4 regions of the Paraburkholderia sp. SARCC-3016 genome follow, and region 1 is predicted to be linked to each of the others. Evidence: predicted binding sites of a transcription regulator. Region 1 holds the regulator's gene; each other region holds the start of a gene.
The links. The regulator LexA, encoded in region 1, represses DNA repair genes until DNA is damaged. The targets are predictions, from matches to a motif close to ACTGTATNNNNATACAGT.
Positions count from the first base shown of each region.

Region 2: the regulator LexA is predicted to act here: its motif matches at 2,777-2,794, upstream of imuA (translesion DNA synthesis-associated protein ImuA).
Region 3: the regulator LexA is predicted to act here: its motif matches at 1,592-1,609, upstream of recA (recombinase RecA).
Region 4: the regulator LexA is predicted to act here: its motif matches at 2,187-2,204, upstream of QYH69_RS32100 (PA0069 family radical SAM protein).

Region 1 covers NZ_JAVHZD010000007.1:72,369-76,706, reverse strand. The annotation lists gene cysT (sulfate ABC transporter permease subunit CysT) at 1-281, opposite strand, end outside; gene QYH69_RS09135 (sulfate ABC transporter substrate-binding protein) at 420-1,532, opposite strand; gene lexA (transcriptional repressor LexA) at 1,832-2,482, shown strand; gene QYH69_RS09125 (hypothetical protein) at 2,596-2,946, shown strand; gene QYH69_RS09120 (DUF2939 domain-containing protein) at 3,184-3,861, shown strand; gene QYH69_RS09115 (universal stress protein) at 3,889-4,338, opposite strand, start outside.
Region 2 covers NZ_JAVHZD010000022.1:30,105-34,442, forward strand. The annotation lists gene QYH69_RS21720 (hypothetical protein) at 1-583, opposite strand, end outside; gene QYH69_RS21725 (hypothetical protein) at 899-1,603, opposite strand; gene QYH69_RS21730 (hypothetical protein) at 1,941-2,534, opposite strand; gene imuA (translesion DNA synthesis-associated protein ImuA) at 2,811-3,518, shown strand; gene QYH69_RS21740 (DNA polymerase Y family protein) at 3,448-4,338, shown strand, end outside.
Region 3 covers NZ_JAVHZD010000001.1:133,205-137,542, forward strand. The annotation lists gene QYH69_RS00585 (sensor histidine kinase N-terminal domain-containing protein) at 1-590, opposite strand, end outside; gene QYH69_RS00590 (response regulator transcription factor) at 606-1,421, opposite strand; gene recA (recombinase RecA) at 1,701-2,783, shown strand; gene recX (recombination regulator RecX) at 2,791-3,627, shown strand; gene QYH69_RS00605 (DUF2889 domain-containing protein) at 3,789-4,338, shown strand, end outside.
Region 4 covers NZ_JAVHZD010000045.1:41,875-46,212, reverse strand. The annotation lists gene QYH69_RS32110 (D-amino acid dehydrogenase) at 117-1,445, opposite strand; gene QYH69_RS32105 (Lrp/AsnC ligand binding domain-containing protein) at 1,616-2,104, shown strand; gene QYH69_RS32100 (PA0069 family radical SAM protein) at 2,317-3,441, shown strand; gene QYH69_RS32095 (NINE protein) at 3,475-3,942, opposite strand; gene rpsP (30S ribosomal protein S16) at 4,314-4,338, shown strand, end outside.

The DNA of each region.
Region 1 (4,338 bases):
AACGGGAACGTATAGCGCGTGAGCACCCACGCGACGAGAAAACCGAACACGGCGTTGATCAATGCGCCGCCGAGCGCCGCGGAAAACGTGAGCCTGTATGACGCGAGCACACGCGGCGAACCGACCGCGCGCACGAACTGGCTCCAGTCGAGCGTTGCCGTTTTGAGGAACGTGGACGCAAGCGGGATCAGCACCACGAGGCTCAGGTAAGCCACCGTGATGCCGAGCGTCAGGCCGAAGCCCGGCAACGCACTGGGCTTGCGGAAGGTCAACGTCGTCATGCTGGGTACTCTTTCAAAAGTCTTGCCCCGGTCGCTGTTGTGCACAGTGCGCGCACTGCGCAACAGGCATTTCGGTTACACGCTCAAAAGCGCGCCCGAAGGCGCGCTTGCCTGACTGCATCCGCCGCAGCGCGAGTGCTACTGCGGCGAGTAAATCGAATCGAACACGCCGCCGTCGGCAAAGTGCGTCTTCTGCGCGTTCGTCCAGCCGCCGAACGTATCGTCGACCGTGTAAAGCTTAAGCTTCGGAAACTTTTCGGTCAGCGCCGCGGGCACCTTGTTCGAACGCGGACGGTAGAAGTTCTTTGCGGCGATCTCCTGGCCTTCTTCGCTGTACAGGAACTTCAGATACGCTTCGGCGAGCTTGCGCGTGCCATGGCGGTCCACGACCTTGTCGACCACCGCGACGGGCGGCTCCGCGAGAATGCTGACCGACGGCACCACGATCTCGAACTTGTCCGGTCCGAACTCCTTGATCGACAGAAACGCCTCGTTTTCCCATGCGATCAGCACGTCGCCGATACCGCGCTGCACGAAGCTCGTCGTCGCGCCGCGCGCGCCGGAATCGAGCACGCCCGCGTTCTTGTAGAGCTTCGACACGAACGCCTTCGCTGTCTGCTCGTTGCCGCCGGGCTGATGCAGCGCATAGGCCCATGCAGCCAGATAGTTCCAGCGTGCGCCGCCCGATGTCTTCGGGTTCGGCGTCACGATCGCGACGCCCGGCTTCACCAGATCGTCCCAGTCCTTGATGTGTTTCGGGTTGCCCTTGCGCACGAGAAATACGATCGTCGACGTGTACGGCGAGGCGTTATCGGGCAAGCGCTTCTGCCAGTCCTTGTCGACGAGGCCCTTGTTCGCGAGCGCGTCGATGTCGTAGGCGAGCGCGAGCGTCACGACGTCGGCCTGCAACCCGTCAAGCACCGAGCGCGCCTGTGCACCCGAGCCGCCGTGCGACTGCTTGAAGGTGACCGACTCGCCGGTCTGCGCCTTCCATTGCTTGCCGAATGCCGCATTGATGTCCTGGTACAGTTCGCGCGTCGGGTCGTACGACACATTGAGCAGCGTCGTATCAGCATGCGCCTGTGCGGCCAGACCGAGCACCGCGGCCGCACCGATGGCCAGCGAAGCGAAGAATTGCTTCGCGCGCTGTGTCGAGCGCCACGTCGCCCCGCGCCGTGCCGCCTTGTTTGGCGTCGCCGATGTCGTGCGCTCAGACGCGCTATGTGCAAACCCCGTAGTCCGACCGTTCATTGATGTTTTCTCCGCTCGCTGCTGTTTCCCACGCCCGCGATTTGCTTACTCCGCCGGGCCTCATATCGATGTGCAGCCAGTCTATCTGCGGCGCTTCATCATTAAAAATAATGTTTCTTCATTTTTTAATACGCAAAAGTGGTAACGATGGGTCGAATACCGCGTTCGAACGCGGTTTTCGACGTTGAAAGGGCTGGGCTTGCCGGAGGGCGCATCGGCACACGAACTTAAAGTAAAGCTTGAAAAGCGCCGCATACTGTATAAAAATACAGTCACCTGTTCATCCATACAGTGGCGCCATGACCAAACTCACCGCACGACAGCAGCAGGTTTTCGATCTGATCCGCCGCGCGATCGAGCGCACGGGCTTTCCGCCCACGCGCGCCGAGATCGCGGCCGAATTGGGCTTCAGCTCGGCCAACTCGGCAGAAGAGCATCTGCGCGCGCTGGCTCGCAAAGGCGTGATCGAACTCGCTGCCGGCGCGTCGCGCGGCATCCGGCTGCTGGCTGGGCAGGAAGACGCCCCTCATCAGTTCACGCTGCCGCATGCGGCGCTCATGCAGTTGTCGCTTCCGCTCGTCGGCCGTGTCGCAGCCGGCAGCCCGATCCTCGCGCAGGAGCACATCGCGCAGCACTATGCGTGCGATCCGGCGCTGTTCTCCAGCAAACCCGATTACCTGTTGAAGGTGCGCGGCCTGTCGATGCGCGACGCCGGCATTCTCGACGGCGATCTGCTTGCGGTGCAAAAGCGCAGCGAAGCAAAAGACGGCCAGATCATCATTGCGCGCCTTGGCGACGACGTCACGGTCAAGCGCTTGAAGCGGCGGCCGAACGGCATCGAACTGATCGCCGAAAACCCCGATTACGAAAACATCTTCGTCGAGGCCGGCAGTGCGGATTTCGCGCTCGAAGGCATCGCGGTCGGCCTGATCCGGCCAGGTGAATTGTGATTTTCCGCTGATCTGGCGTCGAGTGTCAGCGGATTTCCGTTCAGTTTCGGCTCAGTTTCGGCTCAGTTTTTCGCTCAGTTTCGCTCAGTTTCGGATACCGTCTGGAGAGATTCATGGAACGCCTTGCCCGCTTGCTGCCCTTCCGTCAGTTCGGCCGTCTGCGCCACCTGCGCAACCTCGTGCCATGCGCCGTGCTCGATGCGATGCATGTGCCACGTACCGGCTCGCTGTTCGATTTCGAAGAGCACGAGCAGTCGGTGGTCGAAGCCGACGCGTCGTTGCCATCGTCGCTACCGGCGTTTGCACGCGTCTCGCTGAACGCCGCGCTCAACGCCGAGCCCGCACGCCGCGCGCCGGTGCGTGTTTATCACGGGCCGTCGCGGCTTATCATGGTCGGCACCGTCGATGCCGTGTGCAACATGATCGACCGCTGCATCGCCGAGGAGCACGCGCAAGCAGCGTGAGCGCGCTCGTTCATCGCCAACGCGCATGTCGCCAACGCATGTCGCCAACGCATGTCGCCAACGCGCATGTCGCGAACGGCCGAGGCGCGATGAACTACATGAGATTGCGGGATCGTTTCAGCCAGAACGGGGTCCACGGTAAACCACCCCGTTCACCCCATGAAAGGAACGTCCCGCACGATGATGGTTCGCACAGGCTGCGCGAAACGCGCGATAAATGACCGCATCAGTTGCCGCATGAATCACAAGATGACCGGCAGCGTCAGGCGGTCCGTGCTGGTCACGGTCGTCGTCATCGTTGTCCTGATCGCACTGGCCTTCGCGTATGCATCGCCGTATATCGCACTTGACCGCCTGAAACGCGCAGCCGACACGCGCGATGCAGCAACAGTCAACGAATACGTCGATTTCCCGGCGTTTCGCGAGAGTCTCAAGGAACAGCTCGGGGGCTTGCTAAGACGCAGAATCGACGCGGAAAGTCACGGCAATCCGCTCGCCGCGCTGGGCGCAATGATCGGTGTCGCGTTGATCGGGCCGCTCGTCGACGCGTATGCGACGCCGGACGGCGTCGCCGCGCTGCTCAACGGGATGCCGCCACGTGGTGAACCGGGCGAGCGCCCGCCTGCGTCGCCGGACGCGTCGGCTTCGTCGTCCGCTTCGTCGTCCGATTCGCCGTCAAACAGTGGCAACCCCGCTGCTGCGCCCTCTGCTCCAGCCGCATCATCCGCACCGACAGCATCGGCCGCGAACGGCTCGAAGCCGCCTCAACCTCCGCAAACCACGGCCGGCTATCGCGGCATCAACGAGTTCGTCGTCACGTATCGGCACGGTGTCGGCAACACGCGCTATGCCGCGATTTTCCATCGCGAGAGGCTCTTCACGTGGAAGCTTACGGCAGTCGATCTCGGCGAGTAGGCAGCGCCGGCTCTGCCGGCGCGAGCCTCATGCTGCGGCCGACTGCTCCTCGCCAGGCGACGAACACGCAACGAGAATGCTGCACGACACGCGATCGAGTAGCGGCGTGTTGCCCGCGCCCATCCACCATCGCGAGAGTCCATGCCGGCAGCGATGGCCGACGACGACAAGATCGACCTTCAGCTCTTCCGCGAGCGCCGCGATTTCATCGATCGGATGACCGAACGCAAAGTGCCCTTGCGCCCTGACGCCACGCTCGGTCAACCAGTCGACGCCTTCCTGCAGGATGTCGCGCGCGGTCTTTTCGAAGCTGCCGCACGCCACGTCGGTCAGCAGGCCCGCGCTTTGCGCGATGCTCGAGCGCATGTCGACCACCGACAGCAAATGAGTCTCCGCTTTCAGATCCAATGCCAGATCCGCACCGCAGCGCAGTGCCTTGCGGCCTTCGCGCGAGCCGTCGTAGCACAGCAGAATTTT
Region 2 (4,338 bases), on a different contig from region 1:
CGATGAGCCGCGACTCGTTGAAAACGGCCAAGGCGCCGAGTCGGGGAATCGGCACGTAGATCTCGTTGGACCCGGATATCGTGCAATCGTCGGAGAACTGGATTTCGATTACCGTCGGGCTTCGTGAGCCCCATTGGATTACCAGTTGCGTTAAGAGGTCGACTGAATCGCTGCGATCACGCGTGGCCAGGTATGGCTCAAGCTCCCTGCGATGCCGCAGCAGGAACATCGAGGCCTCGTGAGAGCTCTGCGGCTTCGGGTCGACCTGTTTTAGAAGCGCCTTAAGAAGAAGCGGGCCGGAGAATAGCGCGTCCAGCACGGCTTTCTGACTAGCGCTCGGCTTCAGATCACACCGGAATACGGACTCGACTAAGCGGTCTGATGAACCGTGCAGGAGGCAAACCTCTTTCGAGGCGGTCATCGACTGAAGGGCCAACTTCGAAGAGGGCTTGACTGCAAGCACTCTTGTCGCGGGCCGCGCAGGTTCCGACGGCGTCGCAGTCACCTTTTTCTGGTCAGACGCGCGCCAGCTCAGGATTCCTGCGTTCGCTTTTTGCCTCGGTAGTTTTCGTCTCTTTGTCATGTGCCGATCTCGACCGGACCTTCAGATGATTGTCTGTCTCATTTTTTCTAGGCGTTGCACAGCGACCGCAGCTCATCTTTGAATGCCGTGCTCTCTCCGTTTTCCTAGACGCTGATGACGCCGACGTCGGTCCGAAGCGATATAACGGCAATTCGCTGGCCGTCTTAAATCTATGCAGATCAGATAGCCTTTCTCAGATATTTGAAGAAGTTCGCCGAGCAATCAGAAAAAATCGCCGCGCTGACCGAGCAAAGCGTTGCCCCGGGGGAAACCGGCCTACTGCGATGTCATCGACCAGCGCCGGACGATGTCAAGTCAGCATTTCTTCTGCTTTGCTTTCTGTAGAGCGATGGCTATTGCCGTTTCCGTTTGCGGCTTGTGCTTTGCGGTTGGCGTCGTCGGATGCTCGGGTACTGCTGTGCTGAAGCGTCGCTGTCGGCGGCGCTCCTGAATAGTCTGCTTCGGATAGACGGCGGTACGTGTGCCGTCTGCTGCGACGTGGTACGTGGGTTTCAGAACAACGGCTTGCCGAACTACGGTGTCGTTCTTCAGATGGGTCTGCAGCGGGCGCAGTTCGAGCGGCAAACGGGAAGCTTCAATGCGGCAGATGCGCGAGAGCAGGCCACCAAGCTTCGGGGCGACGAGCAGGTAATTCGGTAGCGCGAAAATGAGCCGCTCTGGCACGCCGACGCCGAGCAGCGTCTCCTTGCCGCGCCGGATACGAATGCCGACGACGCGCGTTGCGTTCTCTCGCGCCGCTTCGTGCACGCGGTCGAAGTCGGACGGGTTCAGCAACCCAAGGGCGCTGAATGTCTCGCTCGACTTCGCGACGATGGCGCGGCACTCGTCGTCGCTTGAGAAAGAACTTACCGATGTCCTCTTGTAGCCCCACGTGCGTCTGGTATGCGTGGTGGATTTGTACATAGTCTCTCCCGAGTTCCCCGATGCCAGCGGGTGTCGCAGTGCCGGTGAATGTATCACCTCTTTCCTTTGCCAGCGCCTTGACACTTGGGTCTTCAAGCAGCGCCGCTCACCGCTGCACCCACATGTCGTCCCACATCTTTATGCGCTGCTCCTCGCTGCCCTTCTGCCTGCTGCCAATACGGCCCTGCGCTCTTTCGTCAAAAGGCGCGGATTTACTCCGGTCCGTTCGGCGCTGTCCCCAAGAGCCTTGTGCGACGCGCCTCTCGCGTCAGGGAGAGGCGCGCGATTGTTCCATGCGAGCGGGGCAATGGGGTGCTTGAGCATCTTCGGGCAAATCGTCGATGCAATCAATTTGACAAACTTATATTTAGCGAGCTTTTATTAGGAATGCAAAGCGGGGTGAATCCCGCCGTGGGGGGATTTTGGTGGTCCTTCACGACCTGTTAATCATCGCGGAGCGCCAATGATCGCCATCCAACGTCAGTGGCATCTGCATTTTGTTTTTGTTCTGACCGTCAATCGCCGCACGCATGTTCGGTAGCGCCGCCTGCACGTCTGGGCGCTTTGCCCACTCCGGCAGATCGTCGATCGTATATGTGAAGTACGCCATGGTCTGTGGCACCCCGAGCACCGTTTCAACGGGGTCCCAGTTGAGCAGCTTCTGCAGATGAGGCTTCCCATAGCAGAGTGCTCCGCGACTCGCGTATTTTTTCCCTTCGGCCGTGAGATCGTATTTGTGCCCAGGTACCGGCGCGCCGACGGCGTTGGGGACACTCACCGGTGTGGCGGAAAGAAGTCCTGCATCAACGAGCGGGCGACGCGTTTGTGCTCGATCACTGGAATCAGGTGCTGAGTCCGGCCAATCCAGTGCAACGGACGCGCACAGTCGCGGCCCCGACTTCAGACCGTCCGTCACCGCCGCTTCGAAATTCGTACTGTTCGGCTCTTTGCTGTTTGAACAGGCTGCCAGGATCAAGACGGAGGCTGCGGCGGCAAAGACAGGGAGGGTTGTGCGATTCGCTTTCATTTAATAGACCAGAAATTTCGACGTCCAGCATCTTACGTCAGTTGATTGCTTGGGGATAACAAACGGAGCACCGCCCGGCGGACTTGAGGACTTCCTGCGGTCTTGCGGCTCAATTCGGATTGCTGATTAAATTTGAAGAAGACCACAAACAGCGTTGGCGTTTTCTATCTGATGTTGCACCGGTGCAATAGAACGATCGTTCTATAAAGTGAGCTTGATCTCGGCGCACTGCGCTAGGCTATACTGTGTTTTTATACAGTACTGAGCGGGGGCAATATGTGCGCCGCCTTAATGCCTGAAGCGATCCATCCCGACCTCTGGAAGGGCAACCAGCTTGCACGCGCCGCGTCGCGAGTCGTGCCTTGCGGGGACGAAAGTCTCGCTGCCGAATTGCCCGGCGGCGGGTGGCCGCGCGGCGCGCTGACGGATCTGCTCGTCCAGCAGACGGGTTGCGGCGAACTCCGTCTGCTGCGACCGGCTTTTGAGCGCCTTGGATCGAAACCGATCGTGCTGCTGCAGCCGCCGCATGACGTCCAGCCGACCGCGTTCGCGTGGTGGGGCCTCGATCCGTCGAATTTGCTGACTGTGAAAGCAACAAAGACGGCGGACGCGCTGTGGGCCGCCGAACAGATTCTGCGCGCGGGCACCTGTGGCGCGCTCGTGTTCTGGCAGCAGCATGTGCGGCCCGAGGCGGTGCGGCGACTGCATCTGGCCGCGCAAACGTCTGAGTCGCTCTTTTTGATGGTGCGACCGCTCGCGACGACGCGTGACGCCTCGCCTGCCCCGTTGCGCCTCGCGATTCGCCCCGCCAAAGGCGGCGTCGACGTCCAGTTTCTGAAGCGCCGCGGCCCCGCCCGCGACGAACCGCTGTTCGTCGCCCTGACGCCCTCCCCGATCCTTAACGTAAAACGCAATGCAACTGTGGATAGGCGTCCATCTCCCGTTGTTGTGCCTCGAAGTGTTCCGGCCGAAGTGGTCGCATGAGCCCGATGACGGCGCAGGCCTTGCCGTGCTCGAAAAGGAGCGCGTCATTGCCGCTAACCCCTGCGCGCGCGTAGCCGGGGTCTGCATCGGCATGCGGCGCGGCGGCGTCCTGACGCTTGCTCCGGCGACCGTCACGCAGGAGCGCGACTGTGCGGCCGAAGTCAACGCGGTACGCGAGATCGCGACCGGACTGCTGAACCTGTCACCGCAGGTCGTGATTGCCGAGGAAAGCACGGTGCTCGTCGACGTGTCAGCGAGTCTGCGGCTCTTTGGCGGCATCCGGTCCGTACGTCGCATGGCTCGCCGGGTCGCCGACGCCATGGGAGTAACGGCCACGATCAGCGTCGCACCCACCGGGCAGGCGGCATGGCTGCTCGCGCGGTACCGCGGCGGCGTTGCGCTTTCGCATGCTTCGCTCTCGCGCGCCCTCACCGGACTGCCGGTCAGCCTGCCGACGCCCGCGCGACGTCATCTCGACTGGCTGACGGGCATCGGGTGTGAGACGGTCGGCCAGCTGATGCGCCTGCCCCGCGCAGGACTGAAAAAACGATGCGGGACGGCATTGCTCGATGTGCTTGACCGCGCCAATGGAGTGGCACCCGAAGTGTACGAATGGTATGAAACGCCGCCGACTTTTCAGGCGCGCGTCGAACTGCCCGATCGCATCGAGCACGCAGAAGCGTGTCTCTTTGCGGCCCGGCGGCTCGTTGTCCAGCTAACGGGCTGGCTGTCGCAGAAGCAACTTGCCGTCTCGCGCATCGCGCTGCTGCTCGAACACGAGCGCGGCCGCGATGCGATCGCACCGACAACGATCGAGGTG
Region 3 (4,338 bases), on a different contig from region 1:
CGTTTGTCGAGCGTCTCGGCGACCTGCACGAGCACGGGCTGTGCGCCTTCCGTCTGCGGGAACCCGACGGTCGTATAGGCGACGCGGATGTCGTTGCCGTGCAGCACGTCGTCGCGAAATTCGACGATGCCCGGCTGCGGCCGGTCGTCCTCGCGCGGCAGCGGCATGTCGCGCTCGCCGCCCACGAGTTCGCCGCGTGTGCCGAGCACCTGGTAAAACACGCGATCGATATTGTCCGCGCGCAGGAAGTCGCTCGTCGCATCGGGCAGCTTCAGTTCGGCCACGCCGTTGACCGGCTGGATCTGCCGCGCGAGCACGTACGCATCGGTTTCGAGCGCGCGATCGAACGGCGCATTGGCAATCGACTTCGCGACCAGATAAGTCACAGCGATGCTCATCGGCCACAAGAGCAGCAGCGGCGCGAGCATCCAGTCCAGAATTTCGCCGAACAGCGAGCGGGGACGCGTCTCGGCGGCCGCTTCGGTTTCGTCGGGCGGCGCGAACGGGTTCTCGTAGCGCGCGTCGCGGTCCTCGTCGAAGTTCGCCGCGTGCGCCGGAGCAGCCGTGGCGCGATCTGCGCGGGCGGACATGGCGCTGGTTTCGGCTTACTTGAAGTGATGACTCGCCGGCATCGCGGCCGATGCGGCGGGGTCGGACGTTGGAGCGGCTGCGGTTTGCTGCTGCGCCGGTGCTTGTGCTTGTTGTTGGGCGTGCGCCGGTCGCTGTTGCGCGGGCGCCGGCTGGGCCGGTGCCGGCGCGGCTTTCTCGAGGCAATAGCCAAGGCCGCGCACCGTGATGATGCGCACGCCGCTCGGCTCGATTTTCTTGCGCAGCCGGTGCACGTAGACCTCGATCGCGTTGTTGCTGACCTCCTCGCCCCATTCGCAAAGATGATCGACGAGCTGTTCCTTCGACACGAGCCGGCCGATCCGCTGCAAAAGCACTTCGAGCAGCCCGAGCTCGCGCGCGGACAGATCGATGACCTGCTCGTTCACATAGGCGATGCGCCCAACCTGATCGAACGACAGCGACCCGTGCCGCACGACCGTCGGACCGCCGCCCGCGCCGCGCCGCGTGAGCGCGCGCACGCGTGCTTCGAGTTCGTTGAGCGCGAAGGGCTTGGCCATGTAGTCGTCGGCGCCGAGATCGAGGCCCTTCACGCGTTCGTCGACGCTATCGGCGGCGGTCAGAATCAGCACCGGCAGGTTCGAATTGCGCGCGCGCAGGCGGCGCAGCACCTCGAGCCCGGACATGCGCGGCAGGCCGAGATCGAGAATCAGCAGGTCGAACGTCTGCATCGACAGCGCGGTATCCGCCTCGACGCCGTTCTTCACATGATCAACGGCGTATGCCGATTGGCGGAGTGATCGAATCAGACCATCCGCGAGTATGCTGTCGTCTTCGGCAATAAGAATTCGCATGATGCGCTGGCAGGCATGCCGGTACCGGTGAGTCCGGCACACAGCGTCTCTTGAAACCTGATTGTGGTGGGATTGGTATCCGATTGGCCATGCGTGTTTACACAGGCGTACACGCGCGCATATTTCGTTGGAATTGCGCTAACCGGCGGTTAATTTGGCTTGCCAAAACCACTGTTTTTTTATACAGTATCTGCGTCTGACGTGCCGCCCGGATTGTATCTATAGGGAGGGGCGCGCACAGCCTGCACAGGCGCCGTTCATCATAGCAAAGGACGATTCATGGAAGAAAGCAAGAAAGGCTCGGCTGGACTGACGGCTGAAAAGAGCAAGGCGCTTGCTGCCGCGCTCGCGCAGATCGAAAAGCAGTTCGGCAAAGGGTCGGTCATGCGGCTCGGCGCAGGTGAGGCAGTCGAAGACATTCAGGTGGTTTCCACCGGGTCGCTCGGCCTCGATATCGCATTGGGCGTCGGCGGTCTGCCGCGCGGCCGGGTAGTCGAAATCTACGGGCCGGAATCGTCGGGTAAGACCACGCTGACGCTGCAAGTCGTCGCTGAAATGCAAAAGCTCGGCGGCACCGCGGCGTTTATCGATGCGGAACACGCGCTCGACATCCAATACGCCGCCAAGCTCGGCGTCAATGTGTCGGACCTGCTCGTGTCGCAGCCCGATACGGGCGAACAGGCGCTCGAAATCGCGGACGCACTCGTACGCTCGGGTTCGATCGACATGATCGTCATCGACTCCGTCGCGGCACTCGTGCCGAAGGCCGAAATCGAAGGCGAAATGGGCGATTCGCTGCCGGGCCTGCAAGCGCGACTGATGTCGCAGGCGCTGCGCAAGCTCACGGGCACGATCAAGCGCACGAACTGCCTCGTTATCTTCATCAACCAGATCCGCATGAAGATCGGCGTGATGTTCGGCAATCCGGAAACCACCACCGGTGGTAACGCGCTGAAGTTCTACGCGTCGGTGCGTCTCGACATTCGCCGCATCGGTTCGATCAAGAAGAACGACGAAGTGATCGGCAACGAAACGCGCGTGAAGGTGGTGAAGAACAAGGTGTCGCCGCCGTTCCGCGAAGCGATCTTCGACATCCTGTACGGCGAGGGTATTTCGCGTCAGGGTGAAATCATCGATCTGGGCGTGCAGGCGAAAATCGTCGACAAGGCGGGCGCCTGGTACAGCTACAACGGTGAGCGTATCGGTCAGGGTAAAGACAACGCGCGCGAATTCCTGCGCGAGAACCCGGACATCGCGCGCGAAATCGAAAACCGCATTCGCGAGTCGCTCGGCGTCAACGCGATGCCGGCCGATGCAGTGATCGGCGCAGACGCCGACGCGGAAGTCGCAGACGAGGAGTAAGCACCGCGTGATGCGCAAGGGCCGACCGGGGTCTGAGTCTGGCAATGCCGGCATTGAACATGCCGGTTCCAGACATGATGATGGCGGCCCATTCGACAGGGGGGATTCCCCTGTCGACGCATCCGCTCCGGCGTCCGCTCTCCCGACCGCGCCGGCACTCGATCCGCCATTGGATCCGGCATTCGATCCGCCATTCGATCCCTTCGAGTCGTTTGACGCACATGACCGCGCAGCCGGCCGTGGGCCTGCTATCCCGTCCGGTCCGCGCTTCGGTTCTCGTCGCGCAGGCGGTGCTTCCGGCCCCGCCGCCTCGACCGAAGGCGAAACCACCTACACACGTTCACGGCGGCAACCTGACGACGGCGCAACTGCTTCAACGTCCGCCGCGTCGCAACGCCAGCGCCCGACGCGCTCGTTGAAAGGCCGCGCGCTTGGCTACCTGTCGCGACGCGAGCACAGCCGCGCGGAACTGTCCCGCAAACTACAACCGTTCGTCGACGAAGGCGATTCGCTCGACACACTGCTCGACTCACTCGAGCAGGAAGGCTGGCTCTCCGACTCGCGCTTCACCGAAAGTCTCGTGCATCGGCGTGCAGCGCGGCTCGGCGCGAATCGCATCGTCGGCGAGTTGAAGCGGCAAGGCGTCGGCTCGACGCTGATCGAAGAAACCGCCGCCCAGTTGCGCGAAACCGAACTCGCGCGCGCCCGCGCCGTCTGGCAAAGGAAATATGGGCAGCTTGCCGAAACGCCCGCGGAGCGCGCAAAGCAGGCGCGCTTTCTCGTCTCGCGTGGATTTTCGCAAACGGTCGTCTCTAAAGTTCTCAAGGGTTCCGACGAAGACTGAAGCGCCGTCAGGCAATCGGGCGTTGCAATCCTCCAATCCAGCATGGCGATGCCGAACGCCGCCCGGACAAGCGTGTCCGATCCGCACGGGACAAGCCGGAGCGCCAAAACTCAATATGCTAAAATCCGCTGGTTTCCAAATCCGGCCTCCTGTCCCCTCGCATGCCGCTTTCCCCGCCTGTGTCCCGTCAATTGCGCCATGCTCGCGCAATCCGAGCGGATGCCTTTGAGCGTGCGGATGGCTTGTGGGATATCGAGGCGTGCCTCACCGACGTCAAGCCGCGCGACACTGTGCTGGCGTCGGGCGTCCGGCCCAATGGCCTGCCGATCCATGAACTCTGGCTTCGCATCACGATCGATCGCAAGCTCAATGTCGTCGACGCGGAAGCGTCGTCGGCCTGGGTTCCGTATCCGGGTCTCTGCGAAGCATCGAATCCCGCCTACCGGGCCCTCATCGGGCTCAATCTCCTCGATAACTTCCGTCGTCACGCCGCGCGTCTGCTCGGCGGCACCGTTGGCTGCACGCATCTCACCGAGCTTTGCGCGGTCGTGCCGACCGCGGCGATCCAGGCATTTACCGGCGACGTGTGGAACACCGCGAACGGAAGCGCGCGGCAAAACGGCGGGGCAGGACAGGCAAGCGCCGACGCACACTCGAACGCGCCTGCAGGCGCCGACGCAAACGAAATTTCAAACGATAAACCGCCATTCC
Region 4 (4,338 bases), on a different contig from region 1:
GCAACAGGCCTGGCCGACAAAAAGACGGCGCCTCGCGTGCAAACGAGGCGCCGTCTTTTCATTGCGCTGCGCGGCCAGCCGCGCAAACGAAGGGCCGGCGCGTGCCGTCGCGCCGCTTACGCGTAAGCCGGGCGCGGCGTGCTGCCGAACTCGCGAGCGTAGCGATGCACGGAGAGATCGTTCGACTGGATCGCGGGCTTGCGGCCCGAAATCAGATCGGCAAGCAATTGGCCTGAACCGCACGACATGGTCCAGCCGAGCGTGCCGTGACCGGTGTTCGTGAACAGGTTCGAAATCGGTGTGCGGCCGACGATCGGCGTGCCGTCCGGCGTCATCGGGCGCAGACCGGTCCAGAACGTCGCCTTCGAAGTGTCGCCGCCGCCGGGGAACAGGTCGTTCACGCACATCTCGAGCGTTTCGCGGCGCGCGTTCCTGAGCTGCTTGTCGAAGCCGACGATCTCGGCCATGCCGCCGACGCGGATCCGATCATCGAAACGCGTGATCGCGATCTTGTACGTTTCGTCGAGCACGGTCGACACCGGCGCGGCCGCCGGATTGACGACGGGCGCGGTGATCGAATAGCCCTTCAGCGGATAGACAGGAATCTTGATCAGATTCGCGAGGAACTGCGTCGAGTAAGAGCCGAGCGCGACGACGAATGCATCGGCATGCACGGTTTGCTTGCCGCATTTCACGCCGCCGATGCGGCCGCCGTCCATCAGCAGCGCGTCGGTCGGCGTGTTGAAACGAAAGCGCACGCCGATCTGTTCGGCGAGCGCGGCAAGGCGCGTGGTGAACAGCTGGCAGTCGCCCGTTTCGTCGCCGGGCAGGCGCAGGCCGCCGGTCAGCTTGTGCGCGGTGGCGGCGAGCGCCGGCTCGGCGCGCGCGAGATCGGCCGGCATCAGCAGTTCGTACGGGACGTTCGCTTCTTCGAGCACTGCGACGTCCTTGGCCGCGCCGTCGAGCTGTTGTTGCGTGCGGAACAGTTGCAGTGTGCCGCCGGTGCGGCCTTCGTAGTGGATGCCCGTCTCGGCGCGCAGCGCCTGCAGGCAATCGCGGCTGTATTCGGCGAGGCGCACCATGCGCGACTTGTTGACCGCATAGCGTCCGGACGTGCAGTTGCGCAGCATCTGCCACATCCATTGCAGCTGGAATTGCGTGCCGTCCAGACGGATGGCGAGCGGCGCGTGCTTCTGGAACATCCACTTCACGGCTTTCAGCGGCACGCCGGGCGCGGCCCACGGCGACGCATAGCCGGGCGAGATCTGCCCCGCGTTCGCAAAGCTCGTTTCGAGCGCCGGGCCCGCTTCGCGATCGATCACCGTGACCTCGTGGCCCGCGCGGGCGAGATAATAAGCACTCGTCACGCCGACGACGCCGCTGCCTAAGACGACTACACGCATTGCTCGACTCCCAGTAGTTTTCGAGGCACGCCGCGTCTTCATGCTGTGTGTCGATTCGCTGACGCTCGCCGGAAAATTCAGGCTGACAGCGGAATAACAAGGCGACACGCGGAGTGTCCAGTGTTAACCGCTATACTATTGACGTCGATGCAGGTTTTGTTATCGTATTTTTTCAAATTTCAGTAATAAATAGTCGTCAAGAGACCATAGCGATGAGAACGCAGCGTCAGCCGGTCCGCGCGCTCGACAAGATCGATCGCAAGATTCTGAAAGTGTTGCAACTGGACGGTCGCATCGCGATGAAGGATCTGGCCGAACAGGTGGGGCTGTCGGTCACGCCATGCATCGAGCGCGTCAAACGCATGGAGCGCGACGGCGTGATCACCGGGTATTTCGCGCGGGTCAATCCTGCCGAACTCGGCGCGGCGTTGCTTGTATTCGTCGAAATCACGCTCGATCACAAAAGCGGCAACATGTTCGACCAGTTCCGGCGCGAGGTGCAGAAGATTCCGGAAGTGCTCGAATGCCACCTCGTGTCGGGCGACTTCGACTATCTGATCAAGGCGCGCATCGGCGAAATGGCCGACTACCGGAAGCTGCTCGGCGACATTCTGCTGCAACTGCCCGGCGCGGTGCAGTCGAAAAGCTATGTCGTGATGGAGGAGATCAAGGAGACGCTGACGATTGCCGTGGGCGATTGATCGATCGATCGGCCCAGCCGGGCGCCCTGCTTACCGGCTCGGTTGGCGGTGTGCGCGCGGTCGCTCGACAAACCGCGTAAACACTGTATATTTGTACAGGTATTCGCCGCTTTCGACGTACACCTGTGAACAACGCCGACCCCGATTCTTATCCTTCGCATGCCTTTGCCGGCGCTTCGTCTGAAGCCTCTCCGTCCGATGCTTCGTGCGATTTGTCGTATGAATATCCGGTTGCGCCGCCGGTGCCGCGCAAGGGCCGCGGCGCAGTGACGAATCTGCAAGGCCGCTACGAAGTGGATCAGCGCGAAGCCGTCGACGACGGCTGGACTCCGTCTGCCGAGCGGCGAGAGGAGGACGAAGGTCCGGCGCTGCGCACTCAGGTGTTCGACGAATACGCGAAGAGCATCCTCACACATAACGCGTCGCCCGATATCCCGTTCAGCGTGTCGCTCAATCCGTATCGCGGCTGCGAACACGGCTGCATCTATTGTTTCGCACGTCCGACGCACGCGTATCTCGGGTTGTCGCCGGGGCTCGATTTCGAAAGCCGGATCTACGCGAAGGTCAATGCGCCCGAACTGCTCGCGCGCGAGCTTTCGAAGAAGAACTATGTGCCGGAACCGATCGCGCTCGGCGTCAATACGGACGCGTGGCAACCGGTCGAGCGCGATCTGCGGTTGACGCGCCGCGTGATCGAGGTGCTGCACGACCGTCATCATCCGTTTGCGGCCATCACGAAGTCGTCGCTGATCGAGCGCGAACTCGATCTGCTCGCGCCGATGGCCGAGCGCGGCCAGGTGATGGCCGCGATCACGATTACGACGCTCGATGCCGATATCGCGCGCACGCTCGAACCGCGCGCGGCAACGCCCGCGCGGCGTCTGCGCACGATTCGCACGCTCGCCGACGCCGGCGTGCCGGTCGGCGTCAGCATCGCGCCGATCATTCCGTTCGTCACCGAACCCGATATGGAACGCGTCCTCGAAGCGTGCGCCGAAGCGGGCGCAACGAGCGCGAGCTATATCGTGTTGCGTTTGCCTTGGGAAGTCGCGCCGCTCTTCAAGGACTGGCTCGCCGCGCATTTTCCGGACCGCGCGGATCGCGTGATGAGCCGTGTGCGCGATATGCGCGGCGGCAAGGACTACGATTCGTCGTTTGCGCACCGGATGAAAGGCGAGGGGCTGTGGGCCGATTTGCTGAAGCAGCGTTTTGCGAAGGCGACGCGGCGCTTGGGGCTGAATGCGCGGCAGCACGGCATTCTCGATATGTCGCAGTTTCGCCGGGTCGAGCCGCCGCCGAGGCGGGCGGCCGATGACGGGCAACTCGATCTGTTCTAGGCGAGGGCGGCTAAGGCGGCTAAGGCGCGGCGATTATTGCGAAATCGACTTCGCGGCTTCGACTTGCGATTCGAAGTAGGTCTGAAACGTGATTGCGAGGCCTGTCATCAGCAGGAACGCGCCGACCAGCAGCGAAAAGATCACGACGAAGACGACAGTCCAGCCGGACTCGCTGTCGCGCCCGGTGTGCGCATTGAACTGCGCATCCCATTTCTCGTCGGGGCGCAGTCCGTAGACGATCGCCGCCAGAAACGCGGCAAGCAGCGAGATCGCGCCAGGCACGACGAGCACCCAGCCGGGTATCGATGCGCGTTCGGTCGCCATCAGCAGCAGGACGCCCGGTATGCCGATCAGCGTGCCGATAACGTGGGCCCAGCCGAACAGGTCGCGCGCGCCGTACAGATAGAAACGGTGCGCGCCGAGCGAGCCGAAGAAAAACGCGAGCGCGGCGGTCAGGGTTTTGGAACGAAAACGCGCGGGATGCGAAGCAGCAGTCGACATGAAAGTAAGCGGCAAGGTGACGGGCGGCGCGGCCCGAGAACGGATCAGCAAGGGCGTGGAGCGCCGACGCGCATTCTACGCCGCGCGCCTCGTGCCGGTCAGGTGGCGCGGTGACGCGGCCCTGACCGCGCAGCAAGCCCCGGCGTCGTAGGCCTGCGAACCGTGGGCCCCGCCATGAGACCGTCGGTCAGATCTTGACGTGCCCGCTGGGCGGCCGCGCGGGCGCCCCTCCGCCGATCGCGTTGTTATTCCGCACTGGCCAATCGCGCGGCATGCTCGGTTTGTGCCGGTAAGTGTTTGTTATGGCTTTGCTTTCCGGCTATAATCGCGTGTTTCAGTAGTTCCGAACCCGGTTTTCAAGGACTTTAAGTATGGTCATCATCCGCTTGGCTCGTG